DNA from 3 places in the Streptomyces sp. TN58 genome. Region 2 is predicted to be linked to each of the others. Evidence: riboswitches for the same ligand, from Rfam matches in the RefSeq annotation. Region 2 holds a riboswitch; each other region holds the start of a gene.
What was found. Region 2 has a riboswitch for cyclic di-AMP ahead of BSL84_RS25140 (M23 family metallopeptidase). Riboswitches for the same ligand answer to the same signal wherever they lie in the genome.
Positions count from the first base shown of each region.

Region 1 (4,261 bases), 810 kb from region 2:
CCTCGACATGCTGGCCGGCTTCGGCGTGATGGGCCTGGGCCGCCACCACCCCGTCGTACGACAGGCCCTGCACGACGTCCTGGACGCCCAGCTCGCCGACCTCACCCGCTTCGACTGCCAGCCGCTGCCCGGGCTGCTCGCCGAGAAGCTGCTCTCGTACAGCCCGCACCTGGACCGGGTCTTCTTCGGCAACAGCGGCACCGAGGCGGTCGAGGCGGCGCTGAAGTTCGCCCGCCACGCCACCGGGCGGCCCAGGATCCTCTACTGCGACCACGCCTTCCACGGGCTGACCGCCGGCTCGCTGTCGGTCAACGGCGAGGCCGGGTTCCGGGACGGCTTCGCACCGCTGCTGCCGGACACCGGGATCGCGCTGGGGGATCTCGCCGCCCTGGAGCGCGAGCTGAAGCGCGGCGACGTCGCCGCCCTCGTCGTCGAGCCGATCCAGGGCAAGGGAGTCCTCGCCGCCCCGCCCGGCTTCCTGCCCGCCGCGCAGGAGCTGCTGCACCGGCACCGGGCGCTGCTGATCGCGGACGAGGTGCAGACGGGGCTCGGGCGCACCGGTGACTTCTACGCGTACCAGCACGAGCCGGGCGTGGAGCCCGACCTGGTGTGCGTGGCCAAGGCGCTGTCGGGCGGCTACGTGCCGGTCGGCGCGACCCTGGGCAAGGACTGGATCTTCAAGAAGGTCTACTCGTCCATGGACCGGGTGCTCGTGCACTCCGCGAGCTTCGGGTCCAACGCGCAGGCGATGGCCGCCGGGCTGGCGGTGCTGTCCGTCATGGAGGACGAGCGCCTCGTGGAGCGGGCCCGGACGACGGGTGACCTGCTGCGCGGGCGGCTCGCCGCCCTGGTGGGCGAGTACGAGCTGCTGCACGAGGTGCGCGGGCGCGGGCTGATGATCGGCATCGAGTTCGGCCGGCCGTCCTCGCTGGGGCTGCGCAGCCGCTGGACGATGCTCCAGGCGGCCCGCAAGGGGCTCTTCGCGCAGATGGTCGTGGTGCCGCTGCTCCAGAGGCACCGGATCCTCACCCAGGTCTCGGGGGACCACCTGGAGGTGATCAAACTGATTCCGCCGCTGGTGCTGGACGAGCGGGACGTCGACCGGTTCGTCGGCGCCTTCCGCGAGGTCATGGACGAGGCGCACGGCGGTTCCGGCCTGATGTGGGAATTCGGCAGGACGCTGGTGAAGCAGGCCGTCGCGGCGCGCTGACGGCCTGCCTCGCGGGTGTCCGGCGGTGTGCACCGCCGGGCGGATCAGACCAGCAGCCGGTCCCGGAGCCGGTCGAGGGTCCCGGGCGCCAGCCCCAGGCCCTGCGCCAGGTACCGCTCCACCCCGCCCCAGACCTCGTCGATGGTGTCGAAGGCGGCGATCAGGTACTCGGCGCGGGCGTCGAAGAGCGGCGCGAGCAGCTCCATCACCTCGGGCGAGCGGGCCTCGGCCGAGGCGGAGCCGCGGCGGATCCGGTAGCGGCGGTGTGGGGCGTTGGACTCCAGGTAGTCCGCCACGATCGCCTCGCGTTCGACGCCGACCGCGAGCAGGGTGACGGCGACGGAGAGCCCCGCCCTGTCCTTGCCGGCCGCGCAGTGCAGGAGGGCGGGAACGCTGTCCTCGGCGATGGCGTGCAGAAGGCGGCTGTGCTCGGCGGTGCGGTCGCGGACGATCCGGCGGTAGGAGTCCGACATCCGGGCCGCCGCCCTGCCGTCGCCCAGGACGGAGCGGAGCTGTTCGAGGTCGCCGTCGCGGACCAGCCGCCAGAACTCCCGGCCGTCCGCCGGGTCCGAGAGCGGGATGTTGACGTTCCGTACGCCGGGCAGGTCGACGTCCGGGCCCTCCAGCGCGTGGTCGGCGCCGTTGCGGAAGTCGAAGACGGTGTGCAGGCCGAGCGAAGCGAGGAATTCTGCATCGGTTTCGGTGGCATGCGCGAGATGTCCGCTTCGGAAGAGTCGTCCCGTCCCGACCGTTCGTCCATCAGAAGTGGGCAATCCGCCTACATCGCGGAAATTGCGCACTCCGGTCAGCTCCGGCTCCTGTGTCTGCTGGGTCAAGGGAACTCCTCCGCCTGGTGTGGGGCCTCTGTCCGAATTGAGCTACTTGGCGCCAACTTGCAATAACCGGAGGCGAGATCGGGCGCGTCCGGGGTGAGCCAGATCATACGGTGACCGTGAGTGCCTGATCGCCGAGGCCGAATGGCCCGGCGGGGGCGGCTGTTGGCTCGGCGGAATGGACAGAGGGTGACCGGAATTCCGGCGGTCCCTCATACCTGTGAATCCGTCAGGGAATTCGCGGCTTGTTCGGCATGCCCGCAAGGGATTACCTTCGCGATCGATCCGGGTGGATCGCCGAATCCTGCCGCCGCCCGGAAACCGCACCCGAACCATTTCGCGCGGCAGGAGCGGGGGAACCAGGTAAGCCGCTGTTCCGGAGATCCTTTTCCGGTACGGCTCGGGGTGAAGCCGCACATGTCCCGTACACGTGCGGCCGGACATCTCCAGTCCGAACCCGACAGCTCACCTCGCAGGCGCCGGAGAGGAATGCGCCATGCCTGCAAAGGGTAAGCACCGCCGTCCCAAGTCCCTTTCGCTTTCCCGCGGATTCGCGGTCGCAGGCACCGGCGGCGCGGCCCTCGCCCTGCCGCTGACGGTCGCCGCAGGCGCCAACGCGGCCGTCGCCCCGGCGGCGGCACCCGCCGTCGCCCCCGCGGTGGCTCCGCAGGCGCCCGCCGCCCTCCAGGCCGCACCCGCCGCTCCCGCGGCCGCCGTGCAGGCCGCGCCGAGCGTCTACACAGTCGTCCCCGGCGACTGCCTCTCCCGGATCGCCGCCGAGCGCAACCTCTCCGGCGGCTGGCAGCGGTTGTACGCCGACAACCGCGAGGCGGTCGGCGCCGACCCGGACCTGGTCCACCCCGGCCTGAAGCTGACCCTCGGAGCCCGCGGCCAGGCCGCCGCCCCGGTCCAGGCCGTCCCCGCGCCGCGCACCGCCCCCGAGGCCGCGCCGAAGGCGGCCCCGAAGGCGCCGAAGCCGGCCAAGCGCGCCGCCGCCCCCCAGACGCGGCAGGAGTCCGCCCCCGAGGCCCCCGCCCAGGCCCCCGCGCCCGCCGCGCAGCCAGCCGCCGCCGGATTCGTGGCCCCGGTCGGCGGTGGCGTCTCCACCCAGTACAAGGTCGCGGGTGCCATGTGGTCGTCGGGCTACCACACCGGCGTCGACTTCATCGCCGCCATGGGCACCAGCGTCAAGGCCGTCGGTGCCGGCACCGTCGTCTCCGCCGGCTGGAGCGGCTCGTACGGCAACGAGGTCGTCATCCGGCACGCGGACGGCAAGTACTCGCAGTACGCCCACCTCTCCCAGCTCTCCGTCTCCTCCGGCCAGAGCGTCACCGCCGGGCAGAGCATCGGCCTCTCCGGCTCCACCGGCAACTCGACCGGCCCGCACCTGCACTTCGAGATCCGCACCAGCCCGTCCTACGGCTCGGACCTGGATCCCATCGCCTACCTCCGCTCGAAGGGCGCCAGCCTCTGACGGCACCGCCGGCGGAGCACGACGCGCGTGGGGCCGGGACCCGAGGGGGGCCCCGGCCCCACGCGTACTTATTCCTTATGCCCGGCGTGGTACAGATCACGGCCCGTCAACCCCTCATTACGTTGGCGTAGGTTGCTTGCGGGAGTGAAGGATGGGTTCTCGTGGCAGCGACGACGACGAAACTCAAGACCATCGGCTCGTACGCGGCGATCGGGGACAGCTTCACAGAGGGCGTGGGGGACCCGGGGCCTGGGGATTCTTTTCTCGGCTGGGCGGACCGGCTCGCCGTGCTCCTGGCCGATCAGCGCGACGAGCACGACTTCCGGTACGCGAACCTCGCGGTGCGGGGCAAGCTCCTCGACCAGATCGTGGCCGACCAGGTGCCGAGGGCCAAGGCCCTCGCCCCCGACCTGGTCACCTTCTGCGCGGGCGGCAACGACATCATCCGGCCCGGCAGTGACCCGGACGACGTGGCAGAGCGGTTCGAGGCGGCCGTGGCCGACCTCACCGGAGCCGTCGGCCACGTCATGATCACCACCGGGTTCGACACCCGGGGCGTGCCCGTCCTCAAGCACCTCCGCGGCAAGGTCGCGACGTACAGCGCCCACGTGCGTGCCATCGCCGACCGGTACGACTGCCCGGTCCTCGACCTCTGGTCGCTGAAATCCGTACAGGACCGGCGCGCCTGGGACGCGGACCGGCTGCACCTCTCGCCCGAGGGGCACACCCGCGTCGCACTGCGCG
Region 1 is NZ_CP018870.1:6,320,610-6,324,870, forward strand. Features, by position in the region: gene BSL84_RS28480 (aspartate aminotransferase family protein) at 1-1,210, shown strand, start outside; gene BSL84_RS28485 (tyrosine-protein phosphatase) at 1,255-2,046, opposite strand; cyclic di-AMP (ydaO/yuaA leader) riboswitch at 2,329-2,535, shown strand; gene BSL84_RS28490 (M23 family metallopeptidase) at 2,540-3,517, shown strand; gene BSL84_RS28495 (SGNH/GDSL hydrolase family protein) at 3,679-4,261, shown strand, end outside.
Region 1: linked by a shared signal. The riboswitch ahead of BSL84_RS28490 (M23 family metallopeptidase) and the one ahead of BSL84_RS25140 (M23 family metallopeptidase) in region 2 are both predicted to bind cyclic di-AMP.

Region 2 (4,261 bases):
GGTGCAGGCCGTCGCCGCGGCCCGACTGCGTCCCGACAACCGCGTGGTGCTCGTCTACGAGCCCCTGGCGGCGGACGCGGCCGAGGGCGCGGAGGGCGGAGAGGGCGAAGAGAACGCCGGCAGCGACGAGAACGAGGGGGCGGAGCAGTGAGCGACACCGCAGCCGTCACGATGACCTTCCACCCGCGCCCGCAGGCCGGCGAGCCGCAGCCGTGGGCCTTCCCGGCGCCCGAGCGCTCGACGCTGCCCAACGGGCTGACCCTGCTGCGCTGCCACCGGCCGGGCCAGCAGGTCGTCGCGGTCGAGGTGAACCTCGCCGCGCCCCTCGACGCCGAGCCCGAGGGCCTGGACGGCGTGGCGACCATCATGGCGCGCGCCCTGTCGGAGGGCACCGACAAGCACTCCGCCGAGGAGTTCGCGGCCGAGCTGGAGCGCTGCGGAGCCACCCTCGACGCGCACGCCGACCACCCGGGCCTGCGGGTCTCCCTGGAGGTGCCCGCCTCCCGGCTGGCCAAGGCGCTGAGCCTGCTCGCCGAGGCGCTGCGCGCCCCCGCCTTCGCCGACGCCGAGGTCGACCGGCTGGTCCGCAACCGGCTCGACGAGATCCCGCACGAGCTGGCCAACCCCCAGCGCCGCGCCGCCAAGCAGCTCTCCAAGGAGCTCTTCCCGGCGTCCCTGCGGATGTCCCGGCCGCGCCAGGGCACCGAGGAGACGGTCGCCCGGATCGACGCCGCCGCCGTACGCGCCTTCTACGAGGCCCACGTACGCCCCGCCACCGCCACCGCGGTGGTCGTCGGCGACCTGACCGGCATCGACCTGGACGCCGTGCTCGCGGACACCCTCGGCGCCTGGACCGGCGACACCGCCGAGGCGCGCCCCGTGCCCCCCGTGACCGCCGACGACACCGGCCGCGTGGTCATCGTCGACCGGCCGGGGGCGGTCCAGACGCAGCTGCTGATCGGGCGCATCGGGACGGACCGGCACGACCGGGTCTGGGCGGCCCAGGTGCTGGGCACCTACTGCCTGGGCGGCACCCTGACCTCCCGCCTGGACAAGGTGCTGCGCGAGGAGAAGGGGTACACCTACGGCGTGCGCGCCTTCGGCCAGGTGCTGCGCTCCACGGCCGACGGCAAGGGCGCCTCCATGCTCGCCATCAGCGGCTCGGTGGACACCCCCAACACCGGGCCGGCGCTGGAGGACCTCTGGAAGGTGCTGCGCACCCTCGCGGAGGGCGGCCTGACCGACGCCGAGCGCGATGTGGCCGTGCAGAACCTGGTGGGCGTGGCCCCGCTGAAGTTCGAGACGGCGGCCTCGGTGGCCGGCACGCTGGCCGACCAGGTCGAGCAGGAGCTGCCGGACGACTACCAGGCGCAGCTGTACGCGCAGTTGGCCGAGACCGGCACGGTGGAGGCCACCACGGCCGTCGTGAAGGCGTTCCCGGCGGACCGGCTCGTCACGATCCTGGTGGGCGACGCCTCGGTGATCGAGGAGCCCGTGCGGGCCCTCGGGATCGGTGAGGTCACGGTGGTCCCCAACTGACGTCGCGGGTGCCCGGATGACGGGCAACTGACGCTCTGTCCAAGAGGCTCCGGCGGTTTTCCGCCGGAGCCTCTTTTGTCCGTTTGATGGTGAGGTTGCTTGTATGCGGTGTGGCGTACGCAACAAAAAGGCGCGTCTGTTTGGCGATTGACTGATGATCCGCCTAGCGTCATCCGTGCTGTCCGTCAGTTGTGCCCGCCGCACCCGCGGCACCGGACAGCGATCGCCGAGTCCCCGTCAGGCGCGAGCCTGGGGAGCCGGGGACCCACATCAGTCCCTGGGGTGAATCGGACCCCCTCGCAAGAGGAGGCCCGTAGGAGACCTTCCTGCTCCGAACCCGTCAGCTAACCCGGTAGGCGAGAAGGAAGGAAAGGATCAAACCCTTCATGGCGTTTGGCAGTCGTCCCGCTGGTACCGGCAAGCACCGTGGTTCCAGCCGCCTGAGCAAGAAGACCGCCGGCTACGCCGGTATCGCCGCGATCGCCACCACGGGTGTGGTCGGCTCGCTCGCCGCCCCGGCCTTCGCCGCCGACAACCACAGCAGCTCCGCCCCGGAGAACGGGCTGGGTGCCGTCGTCGTCGCCGAGGACCTCGCGGGCGACATCCAGGACCAGGCGGAGGCCCAGCAGCGCGCCGCCGAGCACGCCGCCGCCAAGGCCCAGGCCGAGGCCGACGCCAAGCAGAAGGCCGCCGAGGCCAAGCGCCTCGCCGAGGCGAAGGCGAAGGCCGAGCGCGAGGCCGCCGAGCGCGCCGCCCGCGAGGAGGAGCGCAAGCGCCTCAACACCTTCGTCTCCCCGCTGGACGGCTCCTACGTCAGCACGCAGTACAAGGCGGGCGGCGGCATGTGGTCCTCCGGCAGCCACACCGGCATCGACTTCCACGCCGCCTCCGGCACCTCGGTCCACGCGGTGGGCTTCGGCACCGTCGTCGAGGCCGGCTGGGGTGGCGCGTACGGCAACAACGTCGTCATCAAGCACAACGACGGCACGTTCACGCAGTACGGCCACCTGTCCTCGCTGAGCGTCTCCGTCGGCCAGCAGGTCACCCCGGGCCAGCAGATCGGCCTGTCGGGCTCCACCGGCAACTCCAGCGGCCCGCACCTGCACTTCGAGGCCCGCACCGGCTCGCAGTACGGCTCGGACATCGACCCGATCGCGTACCTGCGCTCGCACGGCGTCAGCCTCTGACCCGCTGAGCGGCCCACCGGGTACCGCGCGCACCTTCACGAAGACCCCGCCTCCCGAGCCGGGGTCTTCGTGTTTTTCGCGTTCCGGCGCAATGTTTCGGAATTCCGTCCGTTCTCGAAATCTTGCTGTGCTGCAATAGGGTCAGGTGTGCGCGGCTGCGCACGGGGATGGCGGTCGGAAATAGGCGGAGGTTCGGTCTTGCGTATTCCTGCGCACGCGGTATGCACTGCAATTCGCGACGACATCGTCTCCGGGGTGTTCGAACCGGGCGGCCGGCTCACCGAGGAGGTGCTGGCCCGGCGGTACGGGGTCTCGCGGGTGCCGGTGCGCGAGGCGCTGCGGACCCTGGAGTCCGAGGGCTTCGTGACCACGCGCCGCCACGCCGGGGCCTGTGTGGCCGAACCGACCGCGCAGGAGGCGGCGGACCTGCTGGAGCTGCGGGTGCTCCTGGAGCCGCTGGCGGCGTCCAGGGCGGCCCGGCGCCGCACCGACGCCCACCTCAAAGTGCTGCGGGGGCTGGTCAGGCTGGGGCAGGAGCGGGCCAGGCGGGGCCAGGGCGAGGATCTGCGGGCGCTCGGGGGCTGGTTCCACGAGACGCTCGCGCAGGCCTCCGGCAGCCCCGGACTGATCGCGCTGCTCACCCAGACACGGCGCAAGCTGGCATGGATGTTCGTGGTGGAGGCGCCCGCCCGGCCCGCGGAGTCCTGGGCGGAACGCGGCGCGATCGTCGACGCGGTGGCGCGCGGCGACGCCGACCGGGCGCGGACCCTGGCCGCGGTCCACGCCGATCGCGCGGCCGCCGCTCACCGGCCGAGGCGGCGTCCGGTGAGCACTTCGCAACCTGCCGTAAACATGTCGGGCGGCCGGCATTAACAGGAGCCGTATACAAAGGGTGGAATGACGGGAATTCGCGGCCGCCGGTGATGGCCGGGGAATTCGCCGCGTCGAATTCCTGTCGGGTGGCGGTAGAGCGATGTGGTGCGGTGTCGTGCGCGCCGCCCCGCCCGGCCGCGCCGCCCGGGCCGCATTCGCCCCTGAATTCCGGTACGAACGCCGAAGCCGGTCCCCCTCGCGAGGGGGACCGGCTTCGCCGCTGGTGTCCGCGGGAGAACCCGAAGGGTCAGACCGTCTCGGGGAGCTCTTCGAGGCCCTCCGCGACCAGCTTCGCGAGGCGGTCCAGGGCGGCCTCCGCACCCTCGGCCTCCGAGGCGAGGACGATCTCCTCGCCGCCCTGGGCGCCCAGGCCCAGCACCGCCAGCATGGAGGCGGCGTTGACGGGGTCGCCGCCGGACTTCGCGATGGTCACCGGGACGCCGGAAGCGGTCGTCGCACGGACGAAGATCGAGGCGGGACGAGCGTGCAGGCCCTCGGCCCAGCCGACGTTGACGCGGCGCTCTGCCATGGTGATGCCCTTCAGGTTCTTACGGTTGTCTAGACCAGTCTCTCACGGCGCCCCGACTGCTCGGACCGACCCTCGGTCTCCATTCCTGATTGCCGCCGCCGAGCGAGCCTTCCCAGCTTGCACCGGTTCGTCC
Region 2 is NZ_CP018870.1:5,514,054-5,518,314, forward strand. Features, by position in the region: gene BSL84_RS25130 (M16 family metallopeptidase) at 1-151, shown strand, start outside; gene BSL84_RS25135 (M16 family metallopeptidase) at 172-1,539, shown strand; cyclic di-AMP (ydaO/yuaA leader) riboswitch at 1,754-1,913, shown strand; gene BSL84_RS25140 (M23 family metallopeptidase) at 1,926-2,726, shown strand; gene BSL84_RS25145 (GntR family transcriptional regulator) at 2,925-3,599, shown strand; gene BSL84_RS25150 (HPr family phosphocarrier protein) at 3,847-4,128, opposite strand.

Region 3 (4,261 bases), 2.6 Mb from region 2:
GTTCAAAACACTTGCGCGGGATCTGATTAAAAGTCAGATTCCGCTTGAACTTGTGACAATCGTTCGAAGGCCGCTAGGTTCTGCCGTTACCAGGCTGTTATGCGAAAGGTGATCCCTCATGCTCTCCGGGAACGGCCGTCACAGACGACCCCGCCAGGTCCCCGCGCTGGTAGTCACAGCCGGAGTCACTGGCTCAGCGCTGGCCATGCCGCTGCTCGCCGCCACCAGCGCCACCGCTGCCGACACCGCCACCTGGGACAAGGTGGCCGAGTGCGAGAGCGGCGGCTCGTGGAGCGCCAACTTCGGCAGTGGTGCGTACGGCGGCCTCCAGTTCACCCAGGAGCAGTGGCAGAACGCCGGCGGTCTGGACTTCGCCGAGCGGGCCGACCTCGCCAGCCGCTCGCAGCAGATAGCGGTGGCCGAGCGCGTGCTGGCCTCCCAGGGGCCGCAGGCCTGGCCGCTGTGCGCCGCCTCCGCCGGCCTGGACCAGCAGGGTCCGGCCGCGGTCGTGGACCCCGGTCTGCCCGGCAGCCCCACCGCGGTCGGCCCCGCGCCGTCCCGCCCCGACGACGCCGTGCCCTCCACCACGGGCGGCAAGCCGGCGACGGACTTCGGGCTCTCGACCGCGGAGACCCCCAGCCCCTCGGGCACCCCCTTCCTGATCCCCGACGCGCCGTCCCTCGGACTGCCCGTCATGCCCGCGCCCGACGTCCCCACGACGCCTCCGGCCGACCCGGGCACCCCGGTCGCCCCGACCGACCCGACGACCCCGCCGGTGAGCCCCGCCGACCCGACGACCCCGGTCCTCCCGACGGACCCGGCGGACCCGACGGCGCCCACCACCCCGCCGGCGACGCCGAGCCCGTCCCCGACCGAGCCGACGGCCCCCGCGACGCCGGAGACCCCCGCGACCCCGGGTGCCACCCCGGCCGAGGGCAGCGGCAAGCACCGTGGCGCGCCGTCCCCCGAGGAGGGCGCCCCCGCTGACGCCGCGTCGGACCCCGTCTACACCGTGCAGGCGGGCGACAGCCTGGCGACCATCGCGGTCGCCAAGGGTGTGAAGGGCGGCTGGAGCGGCCTCTACGCGGCCAACGAGCAGGTCATCGGCGAGGACGCCAACCTGATCAAGCCCGGTCAGAACCTGGATCTAACCACGTAATAAGGACAGTTGGTTCGCCCGGAAAGACATTGATTGTCGGTTTTCTGCAAGTGAGACATGTGTCTCTTCGGGTCAACTGGCGTGTCCCGCCCGGGGGCTTCCGCAAACCCCGGTCTCACCTGCGCAAACACCACTTCGCAGAGCGCAAGTAGGGGCCCTTTCTCCCCGATGTTCCTCGTTGAACATCGGGGAGAGCTGTGTCTACCTTCTGAATCGCTCGCCACCGCGAGCTCCTTCGACCGCATCGCCGAGTCCTGCCGGCGGACGGGGGGAACAGTCGTCGCGTCAAGCGCCGAAGGCAGGAGCGGGGGAACCAAGGTAGGTGCCGCGAGCGGCCGTTGAGAGACGGTCACGCAACCGGCTTGGGGTTAAGCGGTGCGCCAGTCGCATCGCCGGGCACTCACAGGCCCGAACCCGACAGCTCACCTCGTAGGCGTCGGTGAGGAGAAACCTCATGCTGCTTTCCGGCAAGGGCAAGCACCGTCGCGGCTCCAAGGCCGTCCGCATCGTCACGCTCGCCGGTGTCGCCGGCGTGGCCGTCGCCGCCCCGCTGATGACCGCGGGCGCCGCCAGCGCCGCCACCGCGTCCGAGTGGGACAAGGTCGCGCAGTGCGAGTCCGGTGGCAACTGGTCCATCAACACCGGCAACGGCTACTACGGCGGGCTGCAGTTCTCGTCCTCCACGTGGGCGGCCTTCGGTGGCAAGTCGTACGCCGCGCAGGCCAACCAGGCCTCGAAGGCGCAGCAGATAGCCGTGGCCGAGAAGGTCCTGAAGAAGCAGGGCAAGGGCGCCTGGCCGCACTGCGGCAAGGGCCTGTCGAACTCCTCGTACACCGGCGGCTCCTCCGAGACCCCGGCCTCGACCAAGCCGAAGGCCGAGACGAAGAAGACCGAGACCAGGAAGACCGAGACCAAGGCCGCGCCGAAGAAGGAGACCAAGCGCGCCGAGGCCCCGGTCACCCGCTCCGAGCGCACCCCGGCCCCGGCCGCGCCGAAGACCGGCAACGGCTCGTACGAGGTCAAGCCCGGCGACACCCTGGGCACCATCGCCGAGGCCAACGGCGTCAAGGGCGGCTGGCAGCAGCTGTTCGAGCTGAACAAGGACATCGTCTCGGACGCCGACCTCATCTACCCGGGGCAGAAGCTGAAGCTCAGCTGACCACCGCGGCGAGAGCCGCGAAAGCGTACACAACGCGCATAATTCCCACCGCCCGGCGCCCCTCCCCCCACGCGCCGGGCGGCGGTGTGTGCGGCAGCGGAACCCCCGTCATCCAGGGCTCTATGTCCGGGAAGAGGGGTATTCGGGCCCTTTTTCGTCCCAGGACCCGGGCGGTCGGCAGGGCGAGTGCCCGGATCCGGTTAGGCTCTAGTCGGCCAGGCCATCCCACGGCCTGACGCCACCGCACACCCAGCGTCACATCCCAGAAGGAGATGCTCGTGCCGTCCATCGACGTCGTCGTAGCCCGGGAAATCCTGGACTCCCGAGGCAACCCCACGGTCGAGGTCGAGGTGGGCCTCGACGACGGCAGCACCGGCCGTGCTGCCGTTCCGTCCGGCGCCTCCACCGGTGCCTTCGAGGCCATCGAGCTCCGTGACGGTGACCCCAACCGTTACATGGGCAAGGGTGTCGAGAAGGCCGTCCTCGCCGTCATCGAGCAGATCGGCCCGGAGCTCGTCGGCTACGACGCCACCGAGCAGCGCCTGATCGACCAGGCCATGTTCGACCTGGACGCCACCGACAACAAGGGCTCGCTCGGCGCCAACGCCATCCTCGGCGTCTCGCTCGCCGTCGCCCACGCCGCGTCCGAGGCCTCGGACCTCCCCCTCTTCCGCTACCTCGGCGGTCCGAACGCGCACCTGCTGCCCGTTCCGATGATGAACATCCTCAACGGTGGGTCGCACGCCGACTCCAACGTCGACATCCAGGAGTTCATGATCGCCCCGATCGGCGCGGAGTCCTTCTCCGAGGCGCTGCGCTGGGGTGCCGAGGTCTACCACACCCTCAAGAAGGTCCTGCACACCAAGGGCCTGTCCACCGGCCTCGGTGACGAGGGCGGCTTCGCCCCGAACCTGGAGTCCAACCGCGCCGCGCTCGACCTCATCATCGAGGCGATCAAGCAGGCCGGCTACACCCCGGGCAAGGACATCGCGCTCGCGCTCGACGTCGCCGCGTCCGAGTTCTACAAGGACGGCAAGTACGAGTTCGAGGGCCAGTCCCGCTCGGCCGCCGAGATGACCGACTACTACGCCGAGCTCGTCGAGGCGTACCCGCTCGTCTCCATCGAGGACCCGCTGTTCGAGGACGACTGGGCCGGCTGGAAGACCATCACCGACCGCCTCGGCGCCAAGGTCCAGATCGTCGGCGACGACCTCTTCGTCACCAACCCCGAGCGCCTGGCCCGCGGCATCGAGGAGGGCTCCGCGAACGCCCTGCTCGTGAAGGTGAACCAGATCGGTTCGCTGACCGAGACCCTCGACGCCGTCGAGATGGCCCAGCGCAACGGCTTCAAGTGCATGATGTCCCACCGCTCCGGCGAGACCGAGGACGTCACCATCGCCGACCTCGCCGTCGCCGTGAACTGCGGCCAGATCAAGACCGGCGCCCCGGCCCGCTCGGACCGCGTCGCCAAGTACAACCAGCTGCTGCGCATCGAGGAGATCCTCGACGACGCCGCGGTGTACGCGGGCCGCAGCGCCTTCCCGCGCTTCAAGGGCTAATCACGCTCTGCCTCCGTACGTCCCCGCACTCGGTCCCGTACCGTGTGCGGGGACGTATTGCGTAGTGCGTACAAAGGGGAGGCGGACCAATGGCCGGGAACCGGGATCGGTTCTCCACCTTCTCCACGGCGACGCGGCTCAAGCAGCTCGGTGAGCGGACCGCGGCCCACGTCTACCGCTCGCAGTCGCGCCGGCAGGTGCGCCGCAGCCGCCTCACCGGCAGGGCCGCCCTCCTGGTGCTCGTGCTCTGTACGCTGGTGGTCGCCCTCGCGTATCCGATGCGCCAGTACGTCTCCCAGCGCTCGGAGATCGCGGAGCAGCAGCGGGCCGCCGCGGCCGCGCGGGACCGCCTGGAGCGGCTGCGCGACGAGAAGGCCCGCTGGC
Region 3 is NZ_CP018870.1:2,937,970-2,942,230, reverse strand. Features, by position in the region: gene BSL84_RS13355 (cytochrome P450 family protein) at 1-30, shown strand, start outside; gene BSL84_RS13350 (transglycosylase family protein) at 206-1,159, shown strand; cyclic di-AMP (ydaO/yuaA leader) riboswitch at 1,440-1,610, shown strand; gene BSL84_RS13345 (transglycosylase family protein) at 1,614-2,318, shown strand; gene eno (phosphopyruvate hydratase) at 2,591-3,877, shown strand; gene BSL84_RS13335 (FtsB family cell division protein) at 3,967-4,261, shown strand, end outside.
Region 3: linked by a shared signal. The riboswitch ahead of BSL84_RS13345 (transglycosylase family protein) and the one ahead of BSL84_RS25140 (M23 family metallopeptidase) in region 2 are both predicted to bind cyclic di-AMP.